3 regions of the Pseudoalteromonas sp. BZB3 genome follow, and region 1 is predicted to be linked to each of the others. Evidence: predicted binding sites of a transcription regulator. Region 1 holds the regulator's gene; each other region holds the start of a gene.

Region 1 (4,459 bases):
TTTAAAGCAAACTAAATATTCTGAAGCCGGTATGCGAAATTATCTAGTCGAAGCGAATAAAATGGAGCTTTATCAGCAGCTCGGATTTAGCCATTTTACCTCGCCTACATTCACCCTGTTTAATGGCCCACAAAATTGGCAACTTTCGGCCAATGAAGCCACTTTATATGAAAATAATATGCTGATTTTAGAGGGAGATGTTAAAGCCCTAAATCTGACTGAAGGTGCTATGATAAGCCAAATCAGCGCAGACCATATTCAAGTAGATATAACTCAGCGCGCCATGCGCTCAGATCTACCCGTAGAAATTGTGGGTCCTCATTTAAATATAAAAGGACAAGGCCTCAATGCCGACCTCAATACTGAAATTATTGAGCTCATTAACCATACGCGAACCATTTATTATGACCAATAAACTACTTCTTTCACTGCTACTACTCGGCTTTTCAAACTTTGCTTTGGCTGAAACAGCACCTATGTCACAAGTATCAATTAAAGCAGGTAAGCAGCAAGCACAATTAAAGACAAACATTGGTATCTTTGAAGAAAATGTTGAAATCATTCATGGCAACCGTGAAATTTATGCAGACAGATTGGAAGTACATCAGCGTGAAGAACTCGGTGAAAACAAGCAGCTTTTAGTCGCAACAGGCAAACCAGCTCGTTTTATCGAAAAGCAACCGGATGGCACAGTATTAAGCGCCAGCGCAGAAGAAGTTAGGTATGACGTTGCCAATAGACTACTTACCATCAAAGGCAAAGCTGAAATAAGCCTGGGAGGTCAAAGTACAAAAGCTGAAGCGATTATTTATGACATCGAGAAGCAACTGATCAGTGCTGAGCGAAACGAACAAAATCAGCAACGTGTTCACACGGTATTGATACCAGAGAAAAAAGCATCAAAGTCTAACCCTGAACAAGGTCAATGAGCATGAGTGTGTTAACTGCCACAGCCCTAGCAAAAAGCTACAAAGGCCGCCAAGTCGTAAAAAATGTCAGCCTAAGTGTGGAAGCCGGAAGCATTGTTGGTCTTCTCGGTCCTAATGGCGCAGGTAAAACCACCAGTTTTTACATGATCGTTGGTCTTGTGCCTAGCGATAAAGGCAAAGTCACAATAGATGATGAAGATATCACTTTGCTACCTATGCACAGTAGAGCACGCATGGGCATTGGTTATCTGCCTCAAGAGTCCTCAATCTTCAGAAAGTTGACTGTTTATCAAAACTTAATGGCTATTTTAGAGACCCGTAAAGACCTCAATAAAGTACAAAGAGAGCAAACTTTAGACGACTTACTGGATGAGTTTAATATTCAACATATTCGGGACAGTCAGGGCATGGCTTTATCAGGTGGTGAGCGTCGCCGAGTTGAAATTGCTCGCGCTTTAGCCGCAAACCCTAAATTTATTCTTTTAGACGAGCCTTTTGCTGGCGTTGATCCGATTTCGGTGTTAGATATAAAGAAAATTGTTGAGCATTTAAAAAACCGCGGCATTGGTGTCCTCATTACAGATCACAATGTAAGAGAAACCCTTGATGTTTGTGAGAAAGCTTATATTGTTTCACATGGTGAATTAATCGCGTCAGGTACGCCTGAGTCAGTTTTAGCTGATCAAACCGTAAGAGACGTCTACCTAGGTGAACAATTCCGTCTATAGTTAAAGCAAGACATAATCCAAATAACAAAAAGGATTGTTAGAAATACATGAGGCAATCGCTACAGCTGCGCATGGGGCAGCAACTAACCATGACACCACAATTGCAACAAGCAATTCGCTTGCTGCAATTGAGCACACTTGATCTACAGCAAGAGATCCAAGAAGCGCTGGATAGCAACCCTTTACTCGAAGTAGATGAGTCGGAATTAGAGCCAAGTACTGATGGCAATGATTCAGACAAAGCGACCAAAGACACTGACTCTAGCGAGCAACTCTCTAATTCTACTGATGATGGTCACGGTGATGAACCGACCAGCGATTACGAACTCGATAGCGATGCAGCACTGAGTAAAGACACTGTCAGTGACGATCTCGCGATGGATGTGACATGGGACGAGTACATGAGTGCAGCACCGAGCACCAGTAGCGGCCCTATGCCTGAAGACGAAACGGTTTATCAGGGTGAGACCACTGAAACATTACACGAATATTTAATGTGGCAATTAGAACTCACGCCATTCAGCCCAACCGATAAAGCCATTGCCGTTGCCATTGTTGAAGCCGTTGATGACGCAGGCTTACTTACCGTCAGTACCGAAGAACTCTTAGAAAGCATCAATGAAGGTAATGACGAAGAATTAATTGAACTCGATGAAGTTGAGGCTGTATTAAAGCGTATTCAACTCTTTGACCCTATCGGTATTGCGGCTCGATCATTACAAGAATGCTTATGTATTCAACTTAACCAGTTTGAGGCTGATACGCCATTCATTAGCGAAACAAAAATGGTGTTAAGCGAGCATATTGATCTACTTGCTAGCCGTGATTACCGCACTATCATGAAAAAGACCAAGCTCAAAGAGCCTGAGTTAAAAGAAGTGATGACACTCATTCACAGCCTTAATCCTAAACCTGCCGCCAGCATTATTCGTGAAGAATCTGAGTATGTTATTCCTGATGTGTCGGTGAAAAAAGTAAAAGGTCGCTGGGTTGTTGAGCTAAACCCTGAATGTATGCCTAAAATTAGGGTTAATGATCATTATGCGGCAATGTCACGCTCAGTAAAATCAAGCACTGACAGCCAATTCATTCGCTCTCACCTACAAGAAGCAAAATGGTTTATTAAGAGCTTAGAAAGCCGTAATGACACTTTAATGAAAGTTACCAATTGCATTGTGCAACAACAACAGGCATTCTTTGAACATGGACCTGAGGCAATGAAGCCTATGGTTTTGAATGATGTTGCTGAGATGGTCGAGATGCACGAGTCTACCATTTCTCGTGTCACCACTCAGAAGTACATGCATACACCCCGTGGCATTTTTGAGTTGAAGTACTTCTTCTCAAGTCACGTAAGCACTGAAAACGGAGGTGAATGCTCATCGACTGCGATTAGAGCATTGATCAAAAAGCTAATTGCTGCAGAAAATACAGCTAAGCCATTGAGCGACAGCAAAATTGCAGATATATTGGCAGAACAGGGAATCAAAGTGGCACGTCGTACAATTGCAAAATACCGCGAGTCACTCTCTATTCCACCGTCAAATCAGCGTAAGAGCTTGATTTAAGACGTAAACCAAGAGAAGGAAAATGCTTATGCAACTAAATTTAACTGGTCGTCACGTAGAAATTACAGATTCATTAAGAGACTATGTAAACACGAAGTTTGCAAAGCTAGAAAGGCATTTTGATCACATTAATAACGTTCACGTGATCTTAGATGTTGAGAAGCTGGTACAAAAAGCCGAAGCTACCGTTCATTTAAATGGCGGTGAAATTTTCGCTTCAGATGAACACTCTGATATGTACGCAGCCATTGATAAACTCGTTGATAAACTCGATCGCCAAGTTATCAAACACAAAGAGAAATTAACTCGACACTAACCATGAAACTTAGCTCGATTATCAACAAGGACTGCAGTAAAGCTGCGGTCCTTTTTAATAGCAAAAAACGTGCGCTAGAGTACATCAGTGAATTAGCGAGCCAACACCTTCCAGAGCATAACGCCCACGAAATATTAGATGCATTCCTAACGCGGGAAAAACTAGGTAGCACAGGCATAGGCAAAGGTATTGCTATTCCTCATGGCCGCCTTACAGGCATTGATACTATTTTTGCCATTTTAGTGACTAATCAAAACGGTATTGATTTTGACGCAATAGATAACCGACCTGTCGATATTCTCTTGGCAATGCTTGTACCTGAAGGTAATAATGCAGAACATCTAAAGACCTTAGCTGAAATTGCTGATAAACTAAACAACAAAGAGTTTTGCAAGCAACTTCGTCATGCAAAAGACGATGAGGCACTCTATCAACTTATTGCACTTCAAGATTAATTAACAGAGAGGAATCCATGGAACTGATCATCATTAGTGGTCGCTCAGGGTCGGGCAAATCCGTTGCCTTAAGGGTATTGGAAGACCTAGGTTATTATTGTGTTGATAACATTCCAGTTAATCTCCTTCCCTCTTTGGTTAGAAGTGTTTCTGATAACTATGACAAAATAGCCGTCAGTATCGATGTTCGTAACCTGCCAAAAGAGCAACAAGAATTTAATGATATTCTTGAATACTTACCAGGCTTTGCAAATCCCACGCTGTTCTATTTAGATAGTGATGACCAAGCACTGATCAAACGCTTTTCAGAAACACGCCGATTGCATCCGCTTTCTTTAAATAACCTGCCGCTTGATTTAGCAATTAAAGAAGAAAAGAAATTACTCGATGTGTTAATCACACGAGCAGATGTGCTGCTCGATACGACAGATTTAAGTGTACACCAGCTAGCAGAAACCATTCG
Region 2 (4,459 bases), on a different contig from region 1:
TTTTGAAAAAGCAAACCTTCTCGATTGTGGTCAGCGATGTGCAAATGGGCGCAATGAGTGGTTTGGATTTACTCAAAACCATTAAGCTTAACTACCCAGATTTGCCTGTGCTGATGATGACGGCTTATGCAACTATTGATGATGCAGTAGAGGCCATGCGTTTAGGTGCCGTTGATTATATGGCAAAACCGTTCGCGCCAGAAGTACTTCTGAATATGGTTAGTCGCTATATGCCGGAAAAAGAAAAAGAAACAGAGGGCCCTGTGGTTGCAGATCCACAAAGTCTGCAATTACTTGAACTTGCCAATAAAGTCGCTAAATCTGATGCTAGCGTAATGGTGCTAGGGCCAAGTGGTTCGGGTAAAGAAGTATTAGCTCGATTCATTCATGATAAATCAGAGCGTAAAGATGAAGCCTTTGTAGCCATCAATTGTGCGGCTATTCCTGAAAATATGCTCGAAGCTACTTTGTTTGGGTATGAAAAAGGTGCATTCACAGGTGCTATTCAAGCGTGTCCGGGTAAATTTGAACAAGCTCAAAAAGGCACTATTTTGTTAGATGAAATTACCGAAATGGATTTAGGCTTGCAAGCCAAACTCCTTCGCGTCTTGCAAGAGCGAGAAGTAGAGCGTTTGGGTGGTAGAAAAACTATCGACTTAGACGTCAGAGTTTTGGCGACCAGTAACCGTGATCTTAAAGAGGCTGTGGCTGAAGGTAAGTTTAGAGAAGACTTATATTACCGCTTGAATGTTTTTCCTCTGATGTGGCTGCCACTGAATGAGCGTCCGGGTGATATTGTAGTGCTAGCTGAGCATTTGTTAGCAAGACATACCAGCAAGGCAGGTAAGCCAGCAGTGTATTTAAGTGATAGTGCCAAGCAAAAATTATTATCACATTCTTGGCCTGGTAATGTTCGCGAGCTTGATAATGTAGTTCAACGTGCTTTGATCCTGCAGCAGGGCGATATTGTACATGGTGAAGATATCTTTATTGAAAACTATCAACCAAGCTTAGTAACTACAAGAATAACGAATACTGAAGTGTCGTCACAGATCAATGTGGAGCAACAGATGCGACAAGTTGAGCCTGAAATCAGTGACACAGAAAATTATGATGCTGCAAATTATAAAGCGACATTACAAGATAAAGAGCATCAAATTATCTTAGATACGCTTCATAAGTGTAATGGTAAGCGTAAAGATGTTGCTGAAGTTCTGGGCATGAGCCCAAGGACATTACGCTATAAGTTGGCAAAAATGCGTGATATGGGGATCCCATTACCAGCATAACTTTCTTCTCTACAAGAGGCCAAAATCTTGGCCTCTTTAATATTAATCCTCAAAATAGATCGCTCAACTAAAAATATTGGTATTGTTGTCAAAAAGTCGACTCACATAAAAACACCCTAAAGCACTGAAAATAAAGATTTAATTTTTGGCACGCTTTGTGCTTTTACAAGTTATATGTTTTTATTGGAGTGGGTGTTATGAAAATCCAACCAAACTCTCTTTATCAAGAAATGCAGTCTCTTGCAGTAGAGGCAACGAGAAATACCATTAAAACCAATGAAGTTGCAGTACAAAAAACCGCAGCGACTTCTTCTGCGCAATTTGGCGATTTGCTATCTGACGCAATCAATACGGTAAATGGTTTACAAAAAGATGCTAAATCAAAAGTAACGGCACTAGAGATGGGTGACAGAAGTGTTTCACTTGCAGAAGTCATGATAGCATCACAAAAATCATCAGTGGCTTTCGAAGCAACGGTACAAGTGAGAAATAAACTTGTAGAATCTTATAAAGAAATCATGAATATGCCAGTTTAATCTGGGTAGTGGAGTAGCACCGTGGCAACGAATCAATCAACCGATCTGACTTTAACCGATGGCACTGCTGGCGCTGGCTCTGAAGAGCAGCAAGAGCAAAAGTCGGGATATTTGAGCGCATTAAGTGGCGTTGATATGCTTCGCCAGGTGACTATTATCATTGCTTTAGCTATTTGTTTGGCAATAGCAATTGCGATTATCATTTGGGCACGCCAACCTGATATGCGCCCACTGGGCCAGTACCCAACCGAAGAGTTAGTCCAGACTCTAGACTTTCTAGATGCGCAGAAAATTGATTATGAGCTAGAAGGCAACACCATCATGGTTGCCGAAACCGATTACCAAACCATAAAACTACAAATGGCCCGTGATGGTTTCACACAAGCTCCAAGCTCAGGTACAGATATATTAATGCAAGACATGGGCTTTGGTGTGAGTCAGCGCCTAGAGCGTGAGCGCCTCAAGCATAGTCGAGAACAGCAATTAGCTCGTACCATTGAAGAGCTGCAAGATATTAACCGTGCCAAAGTACTGTTAGCTATACCTAAAGAAAATGTATTTGCGCGTCGTGAGAAAAAGCCTTCGGCTACCGTGGTTATTACTTTAAAGCGTGGTAGAACGCTTGGCGGTGAAGAAGTTGATTCGATTGTAGATATCGTTGCTTCAGCTGTGCAAGGTTTAGAACCCGCACGTGTAACAGTAACAGATCAAAACGGTCGTCTGTTAAATTCAGGTTCGCAGGACTCACTGGCTGCACGCTCGCGTAAAGAATATGAAATTGAGCGCAAGCGTGAACAAGAATATTTAGAAAAAATTGATAGCATCCTTATTCCTGTTGTTGGCCTCGGTAAGTATACCGCTCAAGTTGATTTAACTATGGACTTCAGTGCAGTTGAAGAAACACAGAAACGCTATAATCCCGATTTACCAGCTGTACGCAGCGAAACGACCTTCGAAGAAAGTAACATCGGAGGAATTACTGCGGGGATTCCTGGCGCGCTATCGAACCAACCACCAGTAAATTCAAATATTCCTGAAATCGCAGGTGGCGCTAACGGTCAAGGCTCATCGCCTTCTCGTTCACAAAAAGAAGCCACTCGTAACTATGAATTAGATACAACTATCAGCCACAAGCGTCAGCAAACAGGCGTGATTCGTCGAATCAGCGTTTCAGTGGCAGTAGATTATCTGCCAAAAGCAGATGAAGAAGGCAATATGACAATGGCACCTCGTAGCCAAGAGGAGTTAATGAATATTCGTCGTCTACTTCAAGGTGGTGTGGGTTTTGACATGCAACGTGGTGATGCGTTAGAAGTTGTAACTGTCCCGTTTGTTCGTGAGGATATCATTGAGCAAGCTGATCTGCCGCTGTGGGAACAAGATTGGTTTATGAAAACAATCCGTCTTGCGCTTGGTGCATTGGTTATTATTGTGCTTATACTGGCGGTTGTTCGTCCGATGCTGAAACGCCTAATTGACCCAGATGACACACTAGAGGACTTTGATGAAGACGCGTTAACAACCGGCGTAGACTTAGGTGATAGCACGTTAGATATGCTGAACAATGAGTTTGATTCATCAGCAGTTGGCTTCTCATCAGATGGTACTTTACAATTACCAGACTTACATGGCGACGAAGACTTACTGAAAGCAGTAAGAGCGCTTGTAGCCAATGAACCAGAATTATCATCACAAGTTGTGAAAGCGTGGTTAACGGAAGATGAGTAACGAAGAAGAACAAAAACAGCTCCCAGCAGCTTTTGATGTTGAGAAACTCGATGGGGTTGATAAAGCTGCCATCTTATTACTGAGCTTAACAGAAGAAGATGCTGCACAAATTTTAAAGCATCTTGAGCCAAAGCAAGTGCAAAAGGTTGGTATGGCTATGGCAGCCTTAGACGACCTTTCACAAGCTAAGATCAGTGCGGTTCATAACCTATTTATTGAGCAGATCCAAAGCTTCAGTACCATAGGTTTCCAATCTGAAGACTTTATCAAAAAAGCACTTACGGCTGCACTTGGTGAAGATAAAGCGGCAAGCCTAATTGACCAAATTGTCATGGGTTCTGGAGCGAAAGGTCTAGACTCATTGAAATGGATGGACTCAAAGCAGGTTGCCAATATTATTCGTAACGAGCACCCACAGATCCAAACCATCGTATTAAGTTATTTAGAGCCAGAACAGTCCGCCGAAATTTTGTCGCAATTCCCTGAAAAAGTCCGTTTAGATTTGACTATGCGTATTGCGAATTTAGAAGAAGTTCAGCCAGCTGCACTACAAGAGCTAAACGAGATCATGGAGAAACAGTTCGCAGGTCAAGCCGGTGCACAAGCTGCGAAAATGGGCGGCTTAAAAGCGGCAGCAGATATCATGAACTACCTAGACACCAATGTTGAAGGTCAGTTAATGGATTCAATCCGTGAGCATGATGAAGAGATGTCACAGCAAATTCAAGATCTGATGTTTGTATTTGAGAACCTGATGGATGTCGAAGATCGTGGTATTCAAGCTATTCTGCGTGAAGTACAACAAGATGTATTGATGAAAGCAATCAAAGGTACTGACGATGCACTGAAAGACAAGATCTTAGCGAATATGTCTAAACGTGCAGCTGAGATGATGGCAGATGATCT
Region 3 (4,459 bases), on a different contig from region 1:
TTGGGTATATTTCTAAATTACTCATTTCTTTAATTTTATGGCCCTTTTTGAAAGCAGGCCCAGTTGCAACAAACATAGCAGCCATATCATCTGTATTTGCAAATCCGTGAGTACCTTTATAATCTAATTTACCATCAAGACTAAAAACACTCGGAGCTTTGGTTTCTAAGATAATATCTGGGATCCTTGGGGTGCCATGGTAATGACGCTGCTTTAAGATCGTCTCATCTAGCACTGCATATCGATTGTTAGAGATAAGGCGCAGCTGTTGCTTTGCTGTATTAATGTTTTCAATTGAAGCGTCATTCGCATAAATAAGTACTCTTGGTCCTGTGTTTTTCACCGTCCAAGACTTTGGAATATTCAAGCTGCTAATCGTGATTGTTTTGTCTTCTTCTAATGAAGACATACCATGATCTGCCACCAGCACTAAATTCACATCATGGGGCAATTTCTTTAAGCGCTCATTAAACTGCCCGATTAGCTTATCCATTGTTTGCACGGCATCATAGACTTCTTTGCTATCAGGTCCAAAGGCATGGCCCATACTATCGACTAATGAAAAATACCCTGCAACAAAACTTGGTCTTTGTTCCTTTGGTAACTTTAGCCACTCAACCATTTGGTCAATACGTGTTTGGTAGTCACTATGCTTTGAGTAATGGTAGTAATAGTCAGGGGTCATACCATTAAAGCGCGCATCGGATTCTGGCCAGAAATAGGCAGCTGATTTGAGCCCTTGCATTTTTGCCAGATTCCATAAAGGTATGCCATTAAGCCAAGTACTATCTCCCTGCCCTTTGCCCATTTTATAACAATCACCTCTTTGTTTATCACAGAACTTATTGTCAATAATACCGTGATTGACCGGTAATAAGCCTGTAATTATGGATATATGGTTTGGAAAGGTTTTACTTGGATAAACAGGCCACATTTTAGTAGCTCGAACACCGCTATCAGCGATGCGTTTAATATTTTTAGCGTTATGCTTTTCAATATAATCCCACCGAAAACCATCAAGTGAGATAAGAACAACAGTTTGTGGCTTAGCGATACTGGGTATAGCTATCAGCAATAAGACACAATAAATAAGTGTTTTAATCATTTAAAATTCCCGTGTTTAAGTGCGATGCTATTCTGATAGCTTTAAATTGCAAAATAAACAATTCACGATAAACGGAAACTCTAAAATTAAGACAAGTTGAAATAAACTTTCGCTTTCTCGGTCTTATTGCGTATTCCCAATTAAAAAGGTTGTTAAATGAAAAAGTTTTATTGCAATACCAACGTAGCGTTCTTGTTAGTTGGATTATCAAGTATATTGATGAGCACGAGTATGTTGCTACTTGGCAGTCATAGACATATCGAAAAAACAGTCAATTTTTTTGGCTTCAACTCAATCCTAAGTTATGAAATTGCTAATATATTGGCTGCTTTATGCTTTTCTTTACTTGCTGTATTTTCGGTACTTTCTATGTACTTTGAAAAAGCAAAACCGACTTTAGCATCTTTACTCATTATTGTGTCTGTAGTGCCTTTACTAAGCCTTTTTTCAACGGGTATGTGGATTGAAAGCATGGGCGGGTTTCCAGTCATCGGAGCAGGCCAAGGCGTCATTAAGTATTTTGCGTTACTTTCAATTGGCATCTGTCTACTTAACCCAAACCTTTCTAATCATGTAATGCAGTGGATAGCGATATTCCCAGTTTTGGTGGTACTCGTTTGGATCGGGGGTATGAAGTTTACCTTGATAGAAGCACAAGGGATAGAAGACTTACTGCAAACTTCACCATTTATGTCTTGGATGTATAGTGTTTGGGATTTACAAACTGCCTCGAATTTAATTGGCGTTTATGATTTGTTAGCTGTCGCACTGTTGATTGCAGCCATATACAACAGAAAAGCACTTTGGATTAGCGTGTTAATGTCACTTGCAGTTTTTGTCATGACACAAACATTTTTAGCTACAACCCCAGGCGCAGTTACGTCATCAACTATTTTGTCTACGACAGGTCACTTTTTAATAAAAGACTTGTGGTTTATCGCGAATTTGATTTTCTTCTTAAAATTTACTGATCAAAAAGCATAATAAAAAGGGCACGTTTAAACGTGCCCTCTCATATCCTGTTTATTTATATTTACCATAACTCCCATCATCAAATAATGATTTAAGTTCATTGGCAAAACTCACAAACTTTTCTTTAATCGTGCGCTTAATTTCAACGTCAACTGAACCTAACCACAGTTTGCCTTTAATCTTTATAGTCGGTGCTTGTTTTGGCGCAATAGATGGCGCTTTATTTTCTACATTACCTAGAATGCAAAACGCCTCGCAGATCACATTTACACCTTCGGGGATCAAAATTTTCTCTGAACCCAGTATGCAATTTACATTTACAGTGACTTCTTGGTGCTCAAATACAGCATCGGAAAAGTCTAAGGTTGTAGAACCCAATACATTTAATAAATTAATTTCTTTAGGTACCGCCCATTTACCTGTTCGAGAGCTGTTTCCTAAAACAGTTTTAATATCTAGCTTGTCGCCTGCAGATTTTTGTCCGTAATTAATATTCAAGCTAGCATCTTTTTGTGCCGTATACTTCTCGTCTGCTTGCATAGTAAGATCTGCTGTTAAGGCGACGATTTCAGCATGAACCTGTGTACTCATTGCTTTGTCTAAACGTCTTTCAAATGCCTCTGCGGAAATAACACCATGGCTATAGTTGTAAATTAGGTTGTCTATTACTTCTTCTCTGACTTGTTCAATTGGTCTATCTTCTAATACGACGCTCATGATATTTCCCTACTATATAATACCAATCTGCAATAACACTTAATTAAGCTGATTGGTATAAGTGAATGAAAGGTTCAACTTAAGCATTCAATAAGCTGTACCATTAAAATTGCATTTATTAAATTCAAAGCAATAACCGAACCAGAAATAAAGTCATTATAATTCAATGCACTAGTTCGGGCTGCACTTCTAGTTAGGTTGCTTTCTCACCAAAACTTGAGTGTATTGACCAATAAATAACATATCTCCCAAACCGAAAAAAGTGATAGATAATTAAATTGCTATCTCGGGCTTTCGCAACTCCCTTTCAATGTTAAAATGGTACGTAAATTACATAGAACTATAAGCGCAAATTATGAAAGTAATCTCATTTAACATTAATGGCCTTCGTGCTCGTCTTCATCAATTACAAGCATTAATCGACAAACATCAACCTGACGTAATTGGTTTACAGGAAATCAAAGTTCACGATGAAGCGTTTCCGGTTGAAGATGTAGAAGCTATGGGCTACCACGTTTATTTCCATGGTCAAAAGGCACATTATGGTGTCGCACTGATGTCGAAAAAACCAGCTAAATCAATCAAAAAAGGGTTTTCGACTGATACAGAAGAATCCCAAAAACGTATGATTTCAGGTGTATTCGAGAATGACAAAGGTGAAGATGTGATCATTCATAATGGCTACTTCCCTCAAGGTGATAACATAAATCATGAAACCAAATTCCCATACAAGCGTCAGTTCTATAAAGACTTAATGACACACTTAAATGAAAATCACACGCCTGAAGAAAATGTCATTGTGATGGGTGATATCAATATCTCACCGATAGATTTAGATATCGGCATTGGTGAGCCTAATAAAAAACGTTGGCTGAAAACTGGCAAATGTTCATTCCAACCAGAAGAACGCGAATGGCTTGCGACGTTAATGGATTGGGGATTTAAAGACACTTTCCGCGAATTAACACCAGAAAAGACAGAACGTTACTCATGGTTCGACTATCGCTCAAAAGGTTTTGATGATAACCGAGGCCTTCGCATTGACGTAGTATTAGCTACTGAATCATTGATGGCCAAATGTGTAGAAAGCGAAATCGATTACGAATTGAGAGGCATCGAAAAGCCTTCTGATCATGCGCCAATTTGGGCCGAGTTTAAATTTTAATTAGAACTCACTCTATGTTATTGATCCCGCTTGTTACCTTAATCATATTCGCGTTTACTATTGATAAACGCGAGTATTTAACGCTTTGGCATAGGCCTATCCGACAAACTGGTGTACTTGCTTGTTCAGTTGTACTGGCTCTGCTTTGGCAAATTAAAGCGGGGATATTGCCCTATCTAAATATTCATATATTGGGAATAACCGCAATTACTTTGGTGCTTGGCTGGCGGTTAGCAAGTTTAAGTGCTCTACTTACCAGTCTCTTATTACTTGCTTTTGGCACCATTCAATCTTCTGAATTTGCCGACTTTTATCTTTTTACTGCGCTACTTCCCATATTGGTCAGTTACGGCCTATTTGTGCTGTGTTACAGCAAATTACCAAGACATTTTTTTGTATATATCTTTGTCTGTGCATTTTTATGCGCAGGCTGTATTGGCGCATTCAAAATATTGTCGTCAGGTATGTATTATTGGCTAATTGATACGTACACATTCCAA

What was found. The regulator sigma-54, encoded in region 1, starts transcription at its own class of promoters, with help from an activator protein. The targets are predictions, from matches to a motif close to GTTGGCACGNNNNTNGNNT.
Region 2: fliE (flagellar hook-basal body complex protein FliE) is a predicted target of sigma-54. The motif match lies at 1,434-1,452, and genes of this name have one in related genera.
Region 3: ABMY35_RS10260 (LiaF domain-containing protein) is a predicted target of sigma-54. The motif match lies at 2,922-2,940, and genes of this name have one in related genera.

What each region holds. Positions count from the first base shown of each region.
Region 1 is NZ_JBECOS010000001.1:388,386-392,844, forward strand. It holds gene lptC (LPS export ABC transporter periplasmic protein LptC) at 1-415, shown strand, start outside; gene lptA (lipopolysaccharide transport periplasmic protein LptA) at 405-929, shown strand; gene lptB (LPS export ABC transporter ATP-binding protein) at 932-1,657, shown strand; gene ABMY35_RS01685 (RNA polymerase factor sigma-54) at 1,705-3,225, shown strand; gene hpf (ribosome hibernation promoting factor) at 3,254-3,541, shown strand; gene ptsN (PTS IIA-like nitrogen regulatory protein PtsN) at 3,544-3,996, shown strand; gene rapZ (RNase adapter RapZ) at 4,014-4,459, shown strand, end outside.
Region 2 is NZ_JBECOS010000014.1:58,102-62,560, forward strand. It holds gene ABMY35_RS16175 (sigma-54 dependent transcriptional regulator) at 1-1,289, shown strand, start outside; gene fliE (flagellar hook-basal body complex protein FliE) at 1,487-1,825, shown strand; gene fliF (flagellar basal-body MS-ring/collar protein FliF) at 1,847-3,553, shown strand; gene fliG (flagellar motor switch protein FliG) at 3,546-4,459, shown strand, end outside.
Region 3 is NZ_JBECOS010000009.1:456,662-461,120, reverse strand. It holds gene ABMY35_RS10270 (ectonucleotide pyrophosphatase/phosphodiesterase) at 1-1,105, opposite strand, end outside; gene ABMY35_RS10265 (DUF417 family protein) at 1,262-2,089, shown strand; gene ABMY35_RS10260 (LiaF domain-containing protein) at 2,129-2,794, opposite strand; gene xthA (exodeoxyribonuclease III) at 3,150-3,959, shown strand; gene ABMY35_RS10250 (energy-coupling factor ABC transporter permease) at 3,974-4,459, shown strand, end outside.